DNA from 4 places in the Mesorhizobium sp. DCY119 genome. Region 4 is predicted to be linked to each of the others. Evidence: predicted binding sites of a transcription regulator. Region 4 holds the regulator's gene; each other region holds the start of a gene.
What was found. Region 4 encodes PhoB, which activates phosphate uptake and scavenging genes when phosphate is short. Its sites were predicted from a motif close to TGTCATNNANCTGTCAT; they were not measured.

Region 1 (4,209 bases), 910 kb from region 4:
GTGAACAGTCCGCGTTCCGGCCCGACACCCGAGGCAATCGCGATCGCCATCGACAGCGGCAATGCGACGATCGCGACGGTCAATCCGGCAATCACATCTGCCTTGAATTGCGGGAGATGATAGCCTTCGCGAAGAACCGTGATCAGCTTGGGCGTGAACAATTCCGCGAAGCTGGGCTCTGCCTGCCGTGATGCCTGATGCCGTGATTGACGAAGCGTATCCATGAACTGCCTTCCGCATATGAAGGCGGCGGGATCGTCGGCTGGATCAGCGGTGCCGGCAGGCCGGTCACCCTCGCATCATGTCGGCGGTCGCCGTCGCGACTCTTTGCGGATCAGCCGTTGGAGCCGTTCCGGTCGGGCGCCGGCTGCCTGAGGCGCACGCCCCTGCCGCTGCCCTCGCTCGGCTGGTTTTCCCCGATCAGTTCGACGCCCGATTTCTCGAGCGCCTGAATGACCTTGACCAGCGTGTCGACCACGCCCCGCACCACACCGTCGCTTGCTTCCATACGCTGAATAGTCGGAAGCGAAACGCCGGCGCGTTCGGCAAGCGTCTTCTGGTCTATCCCGGCCAGCGCCCGTGCGGCGCGCATTTGCGCAGCTGTGATCACTGGTCAGAACTCCCGTCTGAGTCCGCAATATGAATGTATGATACAGTTATCATGATGTTTCAAGCATGAATATGAGGTGTAAATCCATCAGGCGGGTCCGGATGCGGCGTCTTCCGGAGTGCCTTGCCGCAGGAACCAGCGCCCGACCAGCCAGCACAGCATCGCCCAGGCCGAGCCGGCGCACCATCCGGCCAGCACGTCCGAAGGCCAGTGAACGCCGAGATAGATGCGGCTCAGCCCCACCAGGAAAGTCAGCAGAACGGCGACGAACAGCACATAGATCTTGGTCGCGCGCCCGGTCATCCGCCGCGCCAGCAGCGTGCCCAGCGTCAGGAAGGTCACCGCCGACATCATCGCATGGCTGCTCGGAAAGCTCAGCGTGTGCACATTGACCAGATGCGATACCAGTTCCGGGCGCGGGCGGTCGATGCCAAGCTTCAGCAGGCCGTTCAGCGCCTGGCCGCCGGTGATGGCAACGAAGACGAACAATGCCGTCGCAATGCGGCGTGTGATCAGGAGGTAAATGATCGTGACGGTGACGATGGCCACGAGGATGGCCCCGCCGCCGAGGCTGGTGATGTCGCGCATGACATCCTCCATCCAGAACGGTCCGATCGGCGTACTCGGGTCACCCGGCGTGCGAAAGGCCAGGAGGATCTGCGTGTCGAAGCCGTGAGGGGCCGCATCGCGCGCCACCTCCATCAACTCGACGAAGCCCCACAGCCCGCCGGCGATGATGATCGCCGCAGGCAGCACGGTGAACTCCACCTTGCCGCGCAGATTTGCCAGAAATGTCGGCATGAAAACCCCAGGCTGTTTCGTCGGCACAATAGATGCGGTGCCTTCAATAGGCGGGCAAGCGGGCCGGCGCAAATGCCGCAACTTTTTTCATGCCCGGTTTTCGGAAATTCCGATGGTCCGTCAAGCAGATGAGGCCGTGCGCATTGTTATTTGAACTCACGGCGCGATAGCGTCATCTTCCTGTTACGCAGCCGCTTTAGCCGTCGGTTTCATCCCCAAGCCACCGATCAAGCCAGAGGACACGCTGATGAACGATCATTTTCCCCCGGAAGCCGTTTTCCGCACCAGCCAGCTCGAGGAGAATGACGGCCCCGGCCACAATCCGACGGAAAACCCGACCATGGGCGAAATCATCGCCTCGCGTTTCTCGCGCCGCGGCTTCCTCAAAGGTTCGCTCGCCGTTTCGGCCATCGCCGCCACCGTCAGCCCGCTCGCGCTGATCACCGCCGACAATGCGCGCGCCGCAAGCGGCTCCGCCTTCAACTTCGACGAGATCGAGGCCGGTATCGATGAAAAGCACCACGTTGCCGCCGGCTATGACGCCGACGTGCTGCTGCGCTGGGGCGATCCACTGTTTGCCGATGCGCCAGAATTCGACCCGAAGAACCAGTCGGCTGAGGCCCAGGCAAAACAGTTCGGCTACAACAACGATTATGTCGGCTTCATTCCACTCGAAGGCTCTTCCGAGCATGGCCTTCTCGTCGTCAACCACGAATACACCAATGAGCACCTGATGTTCCCCGGCATCGTCACGGTGGCCGAAGGCAAGATCAAGGTTGCCGACGCTGACCAGAAGCGCGTCGACATCGAAATGGCGGCCCATGGCGGCACCATCGTCGAGATCAAGAAGGAAGGCGGCAAGTGGCAGGCCGTCAAGGACGGCAAGCTCAACCGCCGCATCACCTCCACCACCGAAATGCAGCTTTCCGGCCCGGTCGCCGGCCATGACCGCGTCAAGACCGGCGCAGACGCAACCGGCACGAAAGTCTTCGGCACCTTCAACAACTGCGCCGGCGGCGTCACGCCCTGGGGCACCTATGTGATGGCTGAGGAGAACATCCACGGCTATTTCGCCGGCGAGCTGCCTGCTGACCACAAGGAAGCTGCCAACTACAAGCGCATGGGCATTCCCGAAGGCACCTATCAGTGGGCCAATTTCTACGATCGCTTCGATGTGTCCAAGGAGCCCAACGAAGCGAATCGTTTTGGCTGGATCGTCGAGGTCGACGTCAACGACCCGAACTCGCTGCCGAAGAAGCGCACCGCCATGGGCCGCTTCAAGCATGAGGGCGCCGAATCGATCGTCGCCAAGGACGGCCAGGTCGTCTTCTATCTCGGCGACGACGAGCGCTTCGACTACGTCTACAAATTCGTTACCGCCGGCAAGTTCAATCCTGACGATCGCGCCGCCAATCTCGACCTGCTCGACGAAGGCACGCTCTATGTCGCCAAATTCGCCGACGACGGCTCGTTCGAATGGCTGCCGGTGGTGTTCGGCCAGGGCCCGCTGACTGCCGAAAACGGCTTTGCCAGCCAGGCCGACGTGCTGATCGAGACCCGCCGCGCCGGCGACCTGCTCGGTGCGACCAAGATGGACCGCCCCGAAGACATTCAGCCCAATGCCGTCAACGGCAAGGTCTATGTCATGCTGACCAACAACACCAAGCGCAAGGCCGATCAGGTCGACGCCGCCAATCCGCGCGCCGAAAACGCCTTCGGCCATCTCATTGAACTGGTGGAAGAGGGCGGCGATTTCGCCGCGACCAAGGGCAAGTGGGAAGTGCTGCTGAAGTGCGGTGACCCTTCGGTGGCCGAGGTCGGCGCATCCTTCTCGACGGCGACGACTGCCAACGGCTGGTTCGGCATGCCCGACAACTGCGCCGTCGACGCCGATGGCCGCCTCTGGGTCGCCACCGACGGCAATTCGCCGAAAGCCACCGGCCGCACCGACGGCATCTGGGCGGTCGACACCGAAGGCGAGGCGAGGGCGACCTCGAAACTGTTCTTCCGCGTGCCGGTGGGTGCCGAAATGTGCGGCCCGCTGCTGGCGCCCGACATGCAGTCGATGTTCGTCGCCGTCCAGCATCCGGGCGATGGCGGCGAGGACTGGGAAGGCTTTGGCCGCCCGTCCTACTACGAAGACCTGTCGACCCGCTGGCCTGATTTCAAGGACGATATGCCGGTACGTCCGGCCGTCGTCGCCATCACCAAGCAGGGCGGCGGCAAGATCGCGGTTTGAGGTTGCCCGAGCTTCTTCCTTCTCCCCGTTTACGGGGAGAAGCTGGCCCGAAGGGCCGGATGAGAGGCAGCGCCCGCCTCAAAAATTCTTACTGCCCGCCCGCTGCCGGACCGAGCGTGATCAGCCCAACGGCCACGATCGCCAGCACGATCCCGCCGCTCTGAACAAGGCTCAATTTCTCGCCGAAAAACGCCAGCGCGATTACATTGACCGCGACAAGCTGGATCACGGCCGACAGGCTGAAGGCCGAAGCCATGCCGAATTCGCGTACCAGCCGCAGCATGATGAGATTGCCGAGCGAATAGAGCGCCAGCGTCAGCAGCAGCTTGGGAATGCTCGGTGCCAGCGCCCAGTATTTGGCGCCGGTTGCGGCGAGCAGGAAGATCACCGTCGAGGCGATGAGTTGGGCGAAGCCGGACAGGGACAATTCGTTCTCCATGGGCACATGGTCGCGCCCGAGGCTTGTCGCCCGGCATCCAGCCCCTTTTCGCGATCTCTCGGGCAAAGCTGGGGCTGCGTCAAGATGCTGGCGCGCCGCGGCCATGGGCCAGTGTCGTTC
Region 2 (4,209 bases), 1.6 Mb from region 4:
GGAACGCGCCGACAATCACTGATGGAATATCCGGGGCGCGCATTCACGTCCCGGCACACAATCCCGTGACGATGACCCCAGGCGATGTCTCGGTTACTTCATTTGAAGTTGAGCATCCCGGTACATAAATCACACTCTGCAATCGAAGATATTGAATCTCTTGACGATTTGTATCTTCAAAAATTCTGCCGAAGAAAATTCGGCCAAGAAAAATGGAGACTAAAAATGAGAAAGATCATCCTTTCCCTCGCCGCCGTTCTTTTGACCACCGGCGCATCCCTCGCGAATGACCGTTACGGCGATGCCGCTCCTTCCTCGGTCGTCGTCAGCGCTCCGAGGACCATCGATTACTCCGGCACGGCCGCCATCGGCGCCACCAGCACCGGCGTCAAGAACGACCGCTACGGCGATGCCGCTCCGAATTCGGTTGTTGTCAGCCAGCCCAAGAGCCTCGACTACTCGGGCACGGCCGCCATCGGCGCAACCACCAACGGCCTCAAGAACAACCGTTACGGTGACGGTGCGAACTCGATGTACTGATCGAGCGGTCCCTGCGGGACTGAGTTGAACGCAAAGGGCGGCAGACCTGGTCTGCCGCCCTTTTTGTTTATTCCGGTGACCTCAGAGCGTGATGCGGTATTTCCCAAAACCTTCCGCACCTTCGCCGGCCGCCTCGATCTTGACGCCCTTCACATTGGCGATCAGATCCTTTGCCTTCGGGCCGGTTTCGAACAGAACCGACGTTCCTTCCAGTGGCGCAAAGCTCCAGTTGTCGTCGGCCGACGGGTTGATCGTCTTCTGGTCGATGATGTAGCGCACGATCACGTCGCGGTTGGTGTCCGGCGCCTCATAGATGATCTTGGACGCGTTGATCTCCGGGAAATTGCCGCCGCCGCCGGCGCGGTAGTTGTTCGTCGCGACGACGAATTTCGCAGCCGGATCAATGGGTTTTCCGTCGAACATCAGATCGACGATGCGGTTGGAGCCGGCGTTGATGACGGCACCCTTCGGATCGTATTTCGGCGGCTGCGACAGGTCGATCTTGTAACTGACGCCGTCGATCACATCGAAATTGTAGGACGGGAAGTCGGTGTTGATCAGCGGCTGGTCGGCCTTGCCCTTCTCGACCTGATTGAAGATGCCGGCCGACATTTCCAGCCAGTCCTTCACCTGCGCGCCGGTGATCTCTACCGCCCGCACTGTGTTCGGGTAGAGATAGAGGTCGGCGACGTTCTTGATCGCGATGTCGCCGGTCGGCACGTCGGTATAATAATCCGGCCCGCCGCGGCCGCCTGACTTGAAGGGCGCTGCCGCCGAAAGCACCGGCAAGTCCTTGTACTGCGTGTCCTTCAGCAGGTCCTTGATGTACCAGGTCTGCGCCTGGCTGACGATCTGTACGGACGGATCGTCAGCGACCAGCGCGAAATAGGAATAGAGCGGCGCGGATGTCTTGCCGACCGGACGGCGCACATAGGCGAGCGTTGCCTCGTGATCCTCCTTGAGCGCATCGACGATGCGCTTGTCGTCCTCGACCGTCGCCTTGTTCTTGTTCTCGACGCGCTCATAGATCGGCCGCGCCTCGGATGTCGCCGAGACCACCTTCCATTTGCCGCCGTCCGCCTCCAGCATCAGGTCGATAAGGCCCATATGCGAGCCCCAGAAGCCGCCCATGACGGCCGGCTTGCCCTGCAGCGTGCCCTTTGCCGTATCGACGCCTTCCAGCCCCTGAAAGTCCTTCGGGCCGGGGAAGACGAGGTGCTGGTGCCCTGTGAAGACGGCATCGATGCCGTCCACGCCGGCGAGGAAGAACGAGGCGTTCTCCATCAGGTCGCCCTGCTTGTTGTCGATGCCGGAATGCGAGAGCGCAATGACGATGTCGGCGCCCTCCTCCTTCATCTGCGGCACCCAGGCTTTTGCCGCTTCCACGATGTCGCGCGTCAGCACGTTGCCGGTCAGGTTCTTGGCGTCCCAGATCATGATCTGCGGCGGCACGAAGCCGATGATGCCGATCTTGATTGGATGCTCTGCGCCCGCGCCGTCCTTCACCTTCTTGTCGAGGATCACATAGGGCTTGAGGTAGAGCTTGTCGTCGCGCGGGTTGGAGGCAAGCTCGGTGCCCTTGACCAGGTTGGCGCAGACGAACGGGAAATTGGCCCCGGCCAGCACCTTGTCCATGAAGGACAGGCCGTAATTGAATTCATGGTTGCCGAGCGTCGAGCATTCGTAGCCGAGCAGGTTCATGCCCTTCATGACGGGATGCACATCGCCTTCCTTCAGGCCCTTCTCATAGGCGACATAGTCGCCCATCGGGTTGCCCTGCAGGAGATCGCCATTGTCGATCAGCATCGAATTGGTCGCTTCCTTGCGCACTGCATCGATCAGCGAAGCGGTGCGGGAAAGACCCATCGTGTCGTTCGGCTTGTCGGCATAATAGTCGTAGGGCAGCACGTTCACATGGATGTCGGTCGTTTCCATGATCCTGAGATGCGCCTGATTGGCCTGCGCTCGTGCCGAAAACGGATGCAGCATGACGAAGGCCCCGGTTGCCGCGGCACCTGCTAAAAAAGACCGCCGCGACAAGGGATGAAGCAACTCGGACATGGTTTTCTCCTGGAGATTGATCTCGAAAAAAATCGACGTCGAAACGATGAGTTTCGCGCCGAATTTTTACCAAGTCCAGCAGGAACAGGTGACGCGCCGATGACAATTTGTCGGCTAATCAGCGATCATTTCGGTTTTGCAGGCGCCTGCGCCGAGCCCTGCGTGATCAGCCGGGCGCTGCGCTGGCCTGTCGTATAGATCCACAGCCAGCTCAGCGCGACGGAGAGCCTGTTGCGAAGGCCGATCAGGAAATAGATGTGCGCAAGGCCCCAGAGCCACCATGCAATGCGCCCGTTGAGCTTGATCCAGCCGAAGTCGATCACCGCAGCGCGCTTGCCGATGGTGGCGAGATTGCCGTCGTTCTTGTAGCGAAACGGCCGCGCCGAATTGTCACCCTTCAACCGGGCCTTGATCGTTGCCGCTACATGCCAGCCCTGCTGCTTTGCGGCGGGCGCGACACCGGGAACGGGCTTGCCTTCAGGCGTCGTGACATGTGCCGTATCGCCAATCACGAATATCTCGGGGTGCCCGGCAACCGTGAGATCAGGCTCCACCATTACACGCCCTGCCCGGTCGGCCGAGGCGCCCAGCCATTCGGCGGCCGGAGATGCAGCGACGCCAGCCGCCCAGATGATAGTCTTTGCCGGCAGATGCTGCCCGCCATAGACCACGCCCTGTGCATTGCATTCAGAAACCGCCCGGCCAAGCTCGACTTCGACACCAAGCTTTTCGAGCGCGCTCTTCGCATAGGCCGATTGCGCCGGCACGAAAGCCGAAAGCACGCGCTCGCCGGCCTCGATCAGCACCACGCGGGCTTCGCGTGTGTCGATGTTGCGAAACTCGCGCGGCAGCGTGTCATGCGCCAGTTCGGCGATCGTGCCGGCCAGTTCCACACCGGTCGGACCGCCGCCGATGATCACGAAAGTCAAACGCGCACGGCGGCGTTCGGGATCGGTTTCCCGCTCGGCCTTCTCGAAGGCCATCAATATGCGCCGGCGGATGGTCGTCGCATCCTCCAGCGTCTTCAGGCCGGGCGCATAAGGCTCCCATTCGTCATGGCCGAAATAGGCGTGCCGCGCACCGGTCGCCAGCACCAGCGTGTCGTAGGGAATAGCTTCGCCGTCCTCCATCAGCACCCGCTTGCCGGCCTTGTCGACGCCGGCAACCGTGCCGAGAAGCGTGGTCACATCCTCGCGGTTGCGCAGCAATTGGCGTATCGGCCACGCGATCTCTGACGTCGCCAGCGATGTGGTGGCAACCTGATACAGAAGCGGCTGGAACAGATGATGGTTGCGCCGGTCGATGATCGTGATGCGCACCGGCACACCGGTCAGGTTGCGCGTGGCCTCCAGGCCGCCGAACCCAGCACCGACGACGACGACGTGATGTGGGCTGGGGACAGGATCCATTGGGCTCGCCTTTGGAAAGAGTAAGATGTGCGGATTATGAAGCAGAGCCGCGAACAAACAACGCGGCAGCGTGTCTCACGCCAGTTCCGGCTTCATGCCGAGCGCGGTGCGGTCGATGATCTCGCGCAGCGCAAAGGACGAGTTGATCTTGGTCACATGCGGCATGGCCGACAGCCATTCCTTGTGGATGCGCTCGTAA
Region 3 (4,209 bases), 1.2 Mb from region 4:
AAGGTGGTGCCGGCATCGAACTTGCCGTCCTTGACGGCCAGAACCAGGTTTTCATGGCCGCCGCCGAAGCCGGTCTCGCCGAAATAATCCTTCACCGCGACGTTGCCGATATCCTTGGGCAGCGAGGTGACGGGGATCAGGTAGCCCGAGGTCGAATCCGGGTCGGCGAAGCCGAGCTTCTTGCCCTTCATGTCGGCCAGCGTCTTGATGCCCGAATCCTTGCGGGCGACCATGATCGAATAATAGCCCTTCGAACCGTCGGTCTGGACGGTGGTCAGGATCGGCTCGACCGCGTCGGCGTTGGCGAGGTAGATCTTGGCATAGCCGGAGGCGCCGAGTTCGGCGTAGTCGAGCGTGCCGCCGAGCAGGCCCTGGATGACGCCGTCATAATCGGTGGCCGGGAAAAGCTTCACTTCCTTGACGCCGATGGCGGCCGGAAGCGTGTCGGCGAGGCACTGGTAGTTGCGCAGGCTGTCGGCTTCGTTTTCGCCGCCGAGAATGCCGACGCGGAAGACTTCCGGGCTATCGGCATGAGCTGCCGTGGCGCCGGCCAGAGTGGCGAGCGCAACCGCGCCCAAAAGGGCTTTCCTTGGGAACATGGACGTGTCTCCTGTTAATTCCAATTGATATCGATGTGTCTTTTGCAGAACCGGCCCTTCACGCGGGCGAAACGATCACGGACGCTCAGTGGCCGGCATAGGCGGGCTGGAGCGATCCGGCGGATTCGAGTTTGCGCAACCGCTCGGGGCGGATGCTGGTCGAGGTGATGGCCTCGGAGATTTCTTCGCCATTGGCATCGGCGCCATAGACGAGGCGCACGGCCTCGCGGGTGAGGCTTTCAGGCGCGCCATCGAACACCACCTTGCCGCCGGCCATGCCGATGATGCGGTTGCAATAGGCCCGCGCCGTGTCCAGCGTGTGCAGATTGGTGATGACGGTGATGCCTTCCTTGAGGTTGATGTCGCGCAGCGAATCCATCACCACCTTGGCGTTCATCGGGTCGAGCGAGGCGATCGGCTCGTCGGCCAGGATCAGTTTCGGCTGCTGCATCAAGGCGCGCGCAATAGCCACGCGCTGCTGCTGGCCGCCCGAAAGCGTGCCGGCGCGCTGAAGCGCGGTCGGCGCGATATCAAGGCGCTCAAGCGCTGCGATCGCCTGGGCGCGCTCCTCGTTCGAGAATATGCTGAGCAGGTTCAGTGCGGTGGAACGGTGGTTCAGCCGGCCGAGCAGGACATTGGTCAGCACGTCGAGGCGCGGCACGAGGTTGAACTGCTGGAAGATCATGGCGCAGTCGCGCTGCCATCGCCGCAGCGTCGCGCCCCGATGAGCCGACACTTCCTCGCCCTCAAAAAAAATCGACCCCTGGGTGGGATCGATGAGACGGTTGATCATGCGCAGAAGCGTCGATTTGCCGGCGCCGGAACGGCCGATGATGCCAACCATCTGGCCCTGCTGGATTTCCAGCGCGACGCCGTCAACGGCGGTCTTCTTGCCAAATCGGCGCGAGACGTTTCGGATTTCGAGCATGGCGACTTTCCCGTTCGGCTGTTTCAGCCTCATGGGAAGAATTGGCTACCGGACCAACATGAAAGCGCGGTGTCAGTTCGATGTCAGTTTTGTTACGCTCCACAGTCGTGACGGCAATTATGACTGCTTTCAATCGATGAAATCGCTGGGAAAGCGGGGTTGAAAGCGTCAGGCAGCGCCCGGTGGGACCAGTCTGAAATCGGGCAGTTCGCGCAGCGCCAGTTCCGGCCCGGCGGGTGAATAGACGACGAAAAGCTGCATCGGGCCGTCGCCGGTGTTGGTGGTGGAATGGAACCGGCTTTCCGGCACATAGACGGTGCAGCCCGGCCCGACCTTCTGCACGACCGGATTGCCGGCCTCGTCCTCGACCATCTGCTCGCCGCTGCCGGAAATCACGAAGATGATCTCCTCCGCGCCCGGATGGTTGTGACGCGTATGGCCCTGGCCCTTCTGCAGGTCGACGACGCCGCCGGAAAATCGCGCCGCACCATTCACCTCGGGCGCAACGGTCAGCGCCAGCCGGCCCCAGTCGAAGGCGAAGGTGTTCACGTCCTTCGGATAGACGAAATTGCGTTCCTTGCTCATGGGCAAAACTCCTCCTCAGTTCTGGTTCGCGGCCGGCATCAGCGTCAGGTCCTTGAAGCTCGCCGTCTGGTCACGGATCGCGGCTTCAGCCGGCAGCCGTTCCATCGAGCTCGCGCCGTAGAAGCCGTGGCAGCCGCTGGCATTTTCCAGGATGTGGCGTGCGTCCTCCGGCATCGAGATCGGCCCGCCATGGCAAAGCACGATGACGTCCTTGCGCGTCGAGCGCGCTGCCTCGGCAATCGCGTCGATTTCCTTGACGCAATCGTCCAGCGTCTTGGCCGAAGTCGCGCCGATCGAGCCGCCGGTCGTCACGCCCATATGGGCAACGACGATGTCGGCACCCGCCTTGGTCATGGCGCGGGCCTCGTCGGGATTGAACACATAGGGTGTGGTCAGGAGGTCGAGCCCATGCGCCTCGGCGATCATGTCGACCTCGAGGCCGTAGCCCATGCCGGTCTCCTCGAAGCTCTGGCGCATCGTGCCGTCGAACAGGCCGATGGTCGGAAAGTTCTGCACGCCCGAAAATCCCATATCCCTGAGCTCGGCAAGGAAGCGCGGCATCAGGATGAACGGGTCGGTGCCGTTGACACCCGCCAGAACCGGCGTGTGCCTGACCACCGGCAGCACCTCGACTGCCATTTCCTTGACGATTTCGTTGGCGTTGCCATAGGCGAGCAGGCCCGCTGCCGAACCGCGCCCGGCCATGCGGTAGCGGCCCGAATTGTAGATGATGATGAGGTCGATGCCGCCGGCTTCCTCGGCCTTGGCCGACAGGCCGGTGCCCGCTCCGCCGCCGACGATCGGCACGCCACGCTCGATCATGTCGCGGAATTTTTCGAGGATTTTCTTGCGGGGGATAGCCGGCATTTTGGTCTCACTGTTTTGCGATGGCGAGGAAGGCCGCAACTGCAGCCTGCGCGAATTCGGGATCGTTGATGTGCAGCGGCAGGCGCTCGATGCGCCGGTTGGGTGCCGGCTTCAGGCTCGTCTCGATGGCATCGAAGAGTGCGGCGTCGGCTTCCGGATCGAAGAAAGCGCCGCCCTCGATATCGAGCGCGGAAACACCTTTTTCGGGAATGAGAAAATGCATCGGCCCCTCGCAGGCGCTGAGCTTGCGGCCGATCCATTGGCCGATCTGGCGGCATTCATTGGCGGTCGTGCGCATCAGCGTCACGTTGGAATTGTGCTGGTAGAACAGCCGCTCGCGATAGCGCACCGGCACCGTTTCCGGCGCCCAGAAATTCACCATGTCCAGCGCCCCGGCCGAGCCGACATAGGGCAGTCTGGTCCGGGCGATCGCATCCAGCCTGTCCTCGCCGGCAGCCAGCACGCCGCCGAATAGCAGGTCGCAGATTTCCGTCGTGGTGATGTCGATGACGCCGTCCAGCATCCCGCTGTCTGCGAGCTTTTCCATCGTCCGCCCGCCGGTGCCGGTGGCGTGGAAGACGAGGCAGTCATAACGGTCGCGCAACTGCTCCGAAATTGCCGTCACACACGGCGTAGTCACCCCGAACATCGTCAACCCGATCGCCGGCCTGCCATCCTCGATACTGGCCGGATTGGCCGCCATGCCGGCGATCGCCTGCGCGGCATTGGAGAGCACCACGCGACTGATGCGGTTCAGCCCGGCAAGGTCGGTGATCGACGGCACCATGATGATGTCGGATACGCCGACATAAGGCGAGACGTCGCCCGAGGCGAGTGTCGAGACCATGATCTTGGGCAGGCCGAGCGGCAGTTCGCGCATGCCGGCGGTCACGATCGAGGTGCCGCCACCGCCGCCTATGCCGATGATGCCGGCAATGTCGTTCCGCGTCGTGATGAACCGCGAAAACGCATCCGCCATCGCCGCCACGGCGCGGCCACGGTCGCCGCTGGCGAGTTCCGCCTGGGTCGTGTCCGTGCCATGCCGGGCGACCTCGGCGGCGGAAATCTCCACCGCGATTCCGGCAGGCGTCGTGCCGACATCGACCCGCACCGGCGCGGCACCAAGTGCTGCGATCTGTGCCGCGAGATAGTCGAGCTCCTCGCCCTTTGTGTCGGCTGTGCCGACCACATAGATGCGCTTCACGGGTCCCTCCCTGCCGCGACCATTTT
Region 4 (4,209 bases):
TCGTCGAGACCAGCCTGAAGAAGGCCGGCCTGTTCAACGAGGTCAAGGACCGCCTGCTCGAACCCGGCACCGGCCTTTCCGGCGGCCAGCAGCAGCGCCTGTGCATCGCGCGCGCGATCGCGGTTTCACCCGAAGTGATCCTGATGGATGAGCCGTGCTCGGCGCTCGATCCGATCGCGACTGCAAGGGTCGAGGAACTGATCGACGAACTGCGCCAGAACTACACGATCGTCATCGTCACCCACTCGATGCAGCAGGCCGCGCGCGTTTCGCAGCGCACGGCGATGTTCCATCTCGGCTATCTCGTCGAAGAAGGTGCGACCGACAAGATGTTCACCAACCCCGACGACAAGCGAACCCAGGACTACATCACCGGCCGCTTCGGCTGACGCGAACACGACGCGGATTGCAAGGACAGCATCATGGGCGAACATACCGTCACCTCTTTCGATGAAGATCTGGGACATATCGACCGTCTCATCCGGGATATGGGCGACCTGGCCGGCTCGATGGTCAGCGCTTCGATCCAGGCGCTGGTCCAGTCGGACAATGCGCTCGGCCAGCGCGTCGTTTCGGACGACGCCATCATGGACGCGCGCCAGCGCGAGCTCGATGAGCGCGCGATCACGCTGATCGCCAAGCGCCAGCCGATGGCGCAGGACCTGCGCGCCGTGGTCGGCGCCATCCGCATGGCCGGCGATCTGGAGCGAATCGGCGACCTTGCCAAGAACATCGCCAAGCGCGTCAGCGCTGTCGGCCAGAGCGCTACGCCGCGCGACCTTGCCCATTCGATCGAGGCGATGTCGGGCATGGTGCTGGATCAGGTTCGGGAGGTGGTCGACCACTATGTGTCGCGTCGGCCTGAAGAGTTGCAGGCGCTGCGCGCCGCCGATGAGAAGATCGACGTCAAATACACCGCCGTGTTCCGCGAGCTCCTGACCTACATGATGGAAGACCCGCGCAACATAACCGCTTGCACACATCTCCTGTTCTGCGCCAAGAATCTGGAGCGTATCGGCGACCATGTCACCAACATTGCCGAAAACGCCTATTATGTGATGACCGGCAAGCAGCTTCCGCTCAATCGGCCGAAGCAGGACGAAACTTCGATGACTGCACCGGCCGCGTGAGGCGGGTCGGCAGCGAAGCTTTAAAAGGGTAAGCTTGTTCCACCGGCGGTGCGAACCCGCCGGACACCATGCGAAAGGCGAGGGGGCTCGAACCGGATCGCGTTAACAGGACGGCAAATTGATGATCGCACCCAAAGTCATGGTGGTCGAAGACGAAGAGCCGCTGGGCGTGCTGCTTCGCTATAATCTCGAATCGGAAGGCTATCAGGTCGAGATCGTGCCGCGCGGCGACGAGGCCGAAATCCGGCTTCAGGAAAACGTACCCGATCTTCTGGTGCTGGACTGGATGCTGCCGGCGGTTTCCGGCATCGAGCTTTGCCGGCGGCTGAGAATGCGCCCCGAAACCGAGCGCCTGCCGATCATCATGCTGACGGCGCGTGGTGAAGAAAGCGACCGCGTGCGCGGGCTTTCCACCGGGGCCGACGACTATCTGGTCAAGCCGTTCTCAACGCCGGAATTCATGGCGCGGGTGAGGGCGCTTTTGCGCCGCGCCAAGCCGGAAGTGCTGTCCAGCGTGCTCAAGGTCGGCGACATCGTGCTCGACCGCGAGGCGCACCGCGTCTATCGCAAGAAGAGCGAGATCAAGCTTGGGCCGACGGAATTCCGCCTGCTCGAATTCATGATGCGCCATCCCGGCCGAGTCTTCTCGCGCAGCCAGCTTCTCGACAATGTCTGGGGCGAGACGATCTATATCGATGAGCGCACGGTGGACGTGCATGTCGGCCGGTTGCGCAAGGCCGTCAACACGGGCCGCATGCCCGATGTCATCCGCACCATTCGCGGCTCGGGCTACGCCATCCGCGAGGACTGAGCGGTTGCCTGACGCTTCTCAGGCAACCTTGTGGCCGGCTGCTGCCGGGCTTGAGCCCGGCGCAAAAATCTCCTGATCGACAAAGGTCAGCGCCTGCATGGTGCTGCCCTCGCGGATGAGTGGTAGCTCGTTCGGCTCTGTATCGAAGGAAATCGCCTTGTTGTGCTGGCCGCCGGCGGTCTTGTCGATCGCTTCGCGCAGCGCCGGCTCGATCAGGTCGAAAGCGGTCGCGCCGATGCCGACGACGGCCACCGGAGCAGGATCGATCAGCGCGAACAGGCTTCCCAAGCCGAAGCCGATCGCTTCGCCGGCCTTGCGGAACGCTTCGCGCTCGGGGCCGGGCCCTGCACGCGCCACATCTGCCAGCATGCGCATGTCGCCATCGCTGATGTCGGCAAGCGGCGCGTCGTCTTCGCTTGCCTGTTTTGCCTTACGCCATATTGCGTAGTTGCCGGCATAGGCTTCGACGCAGCCGCGGCGGCCGCAGCGGCAGAGCGCGCCATCGGGCCGGTGGATCATATGGCCGAACTCGCCGCCGGAGGATTGCGTGCCGGTGAAGAGGTCGCCCTTCAGCACCATGCCCATGCCGATGCCGTGCGAAAGCAGCACGGCGATGAAGTCGTTGTGGTAGCGCTCGGGCTTGCGCCATCTCAGCGCCACCGCGATCATGTTGCAGTCGTTCTCGACGGTCACCGGAATGCCGGTTGCTTCCTCGATGATGTCGGCGAACGCGATGTGGGTATGCGCCGTGATCGGCGTCCACAGCATGGCTCGGGAGGTGGAATCGGTGATGCCCTGCACGGCCATGCCGATGCGCATCACGCGCCGGCCGGCCGATTTACGCAGCGCGATCTGCCGGCGCACCATGGCCACGCATTCGCCGATCAAGCCGTCGCGCGACATGGTTAGCGTTTCAAGCTTGCGCTCTTCCTCGGACACGACCTCACCGGAATAGTCGACGATCGCGACCGAAAGGAAGTTCAGGGAAAGGACGACGGTGACGATTTCGGCGGCATCGGGGTTCAGTTCCAGCGCCACCTGTGGCCGCCCGCGCTTTTGTGACGACGCCTCGGGTCCCTTGGCCTCCAGCAGGATGCCCTCGGCGATGAGGTCCGACGAGATTGCGGAAATGGTCGAGTGGCTGAGGCCGGTCGAGCCGGCGATTTCGGTGCGCGACGGCTGTTGCGCCTGGCGCACGGCGGCAATGACCATGGCGCGGTTGCGCTTGCGCAGATCGTCGTGACGGATCGCGACCGACATGTTTTCGTATTCCTCCCGGGAGCCTGTTCATTCCGCCGAAGCGGAACGGCTCCTGCCTTGTTGTTGGACCGCGATCACTCCTCGGACGAGGGTTCCTGGCCTTTGCAACCGTTGCGAACCATCCCTTCACCAGACAGGCCCGTCAACAGCGGCACAAGGATATTGACAGAACTCTGCGCATGCGTCATTCTTTTTTTCGAGGCTCGAAAAAAAGAGCTTCTGGGTGGGCCCGAGGGCCAAAGTATCGTTGCGCTGTCATGGCGCCAGGGAGGAAATCATGAAGAAGTTTGCAACCGCCATGCTGGCGGGTGTTGCGCTGTCCATGTCGCTGGGCGCTGTTGCGCATGCGAAGGACAAGATCGTCGGCGTGTCGTGGTCGAATTTCCAGGAAGAGCGCTGGAAGACCGACGAAGCCGCGATCAAGGCTGCTCTCGAAGCATCCGGCGACAAGTACATTTCCGCTGACGCGCAGTCGTCGGCTGCCAAGCAGCTCACCGACGTCGAAAGCCTGATCAGCCAGGGCGCCAACGCGCTCATCATCCTGGCACAGGATTCGAGCGCCATCGGACCGGCCGTCGAAAAGGCCGTTGCCGAAGGCATTCCGGTTGTCGGCTATGACCGCCTGATCGAAAACAAGGACGCCTTCTACCTGACCTTCGACAACAAGGAAGTCGGGCGCATGCAGGCCAAGGGCGTGTTCGACGTCAAGCCGGAAGGCAACTACGTCTTCATCAAGGGCTCGGGTTCCGATCCGAACGCGGACTTCCTGTTCGCTGGTGCAATGGAAGTGCTCAAGGACGCGATCGACTCGGGCAAGATCAAGAATGTCGGCGAGGCCTATACCGATGGCTGGCTGCCCGCCAACGCGCAGAAGAACATGGAGCAGTTCCTGACCGCCAACGACAACAAGGTCGATGCAGTCGTTGCCGCCAATGACGGCACTGCCGGCGGCGCGATTGCCGCTCTCGACGCCCAGGGCCTGGCCGGCTCGGTTCCGGTTTCGGGACA

Region 1: a site for PhoB is predicted at 1,582-1,598, ahead of DZG07_RS01085 (PhoX family phosphatase). Genes of this name have one in related genera too.
Region 2: a site for PhoB is predicted at 2,690-2,706, ahead of DZG07_RS13075 (bifunctional 2',3'-cyclic-nucleotide 2'-phosphodiesterase/3'-nucleotidase). Genes of this name have one in related genera too.
Region 3: a site for PhoB is predicted at 1,597-1,613, ahead of phnC (phosphonate ABC transporter ATP-binding protein). Genes of this name have one in related genera too.

The regions. Positions count from the first base shown of each region.
Region 1 covers NZ_CP031834.1:222,654-226,862, reverse strand. Annotated here, with positions in the region: gene DZG07_RS01100 (SulP family inorganic anion transporter) at 1-224, opposite strand, end outside; gene DZG07_RS01095 (helix-turn-helix transcriptional regulator) at 335-610, opposite strand; gene DZG07_RS01090 (phosphatase PAP2 family protein) at 698-1,411, opposite strand; gene DZG07_RS01085 (PhoX family phosphatase) at 1,659-3,650, shown strand; gene DZG07_RS01080 (hypothetical protein) at 3,739-4,077, opposite strand.
Region 2 covers NZ_CP031834.1:2,697,256-2,701,464, reverse strand. Annotated here, with positions in the region: gene DZG07_RS13085 (hypothetical protein) at 1-22, shown strand, start outside; gene DZG07_RS13080 (hypothetical protein) at 226-540, shown strand; gene DZG07_RS13075 (bifunctional 2',3'-cyclic-nucleotide 2'-phosphodiesterase/3'-nucleotidase) at 622-2,601, opposite strand; gene DZG07_RS13070 (NAD(P)/FAD-dependent oxidoreductase) at 2,727-4,010, opposite strand; gene DZG07_RS13065 (Lrp/AsnC family transcriptional regulator) at 4,086-4,209, opposite strand, start outside.
Region 3 covers NZ_CP031834.1:4,741,248-4,745,456, reverse strand. Annotated here, with positions in the region: gene phnD (phosphonate ABC transporter substrate-binding protein) at 1-599, opposite strand, end outside; gene phnC (phosphonate ABC transporter ATP-binding protein) at 685-1,527, opposite strand; gene DZG07_RS23205 (cupin domain-containing protein) at 1,696-2,112, opposite strand; gene DZG07_RS23200 (phosphoenolpyruvate hydrolase family protein) at 2,128-2,979, opposite strand; gene DZG07_RS23195 (Tm-1-like ATP-binding domain-containing protein) at 2,987-4,183, opposite strand.
Region 4 covers NZ_CP031834.1:1,131,048-1,135,256, forward strand. Annotated here, with positions in the region: gene pstB (phosphate ABC transporter ATP-binding protein PstB) at 1-389, shown strand, start outside; gene phoU (phosphate signaling complex protein PhoU) at 423-1,130, shown strand; gene phoB (phosphate regulon transcriptional regulator PhoB) at 1,252-1,941, shown strand; gene DZG07_RS05490 (ROK family protein) at 1,960-3,201, opposite strand; gene xylF (D-xylose ABC transporter substrate-binding protein) at 3,479-4,209, shown strand, end outside.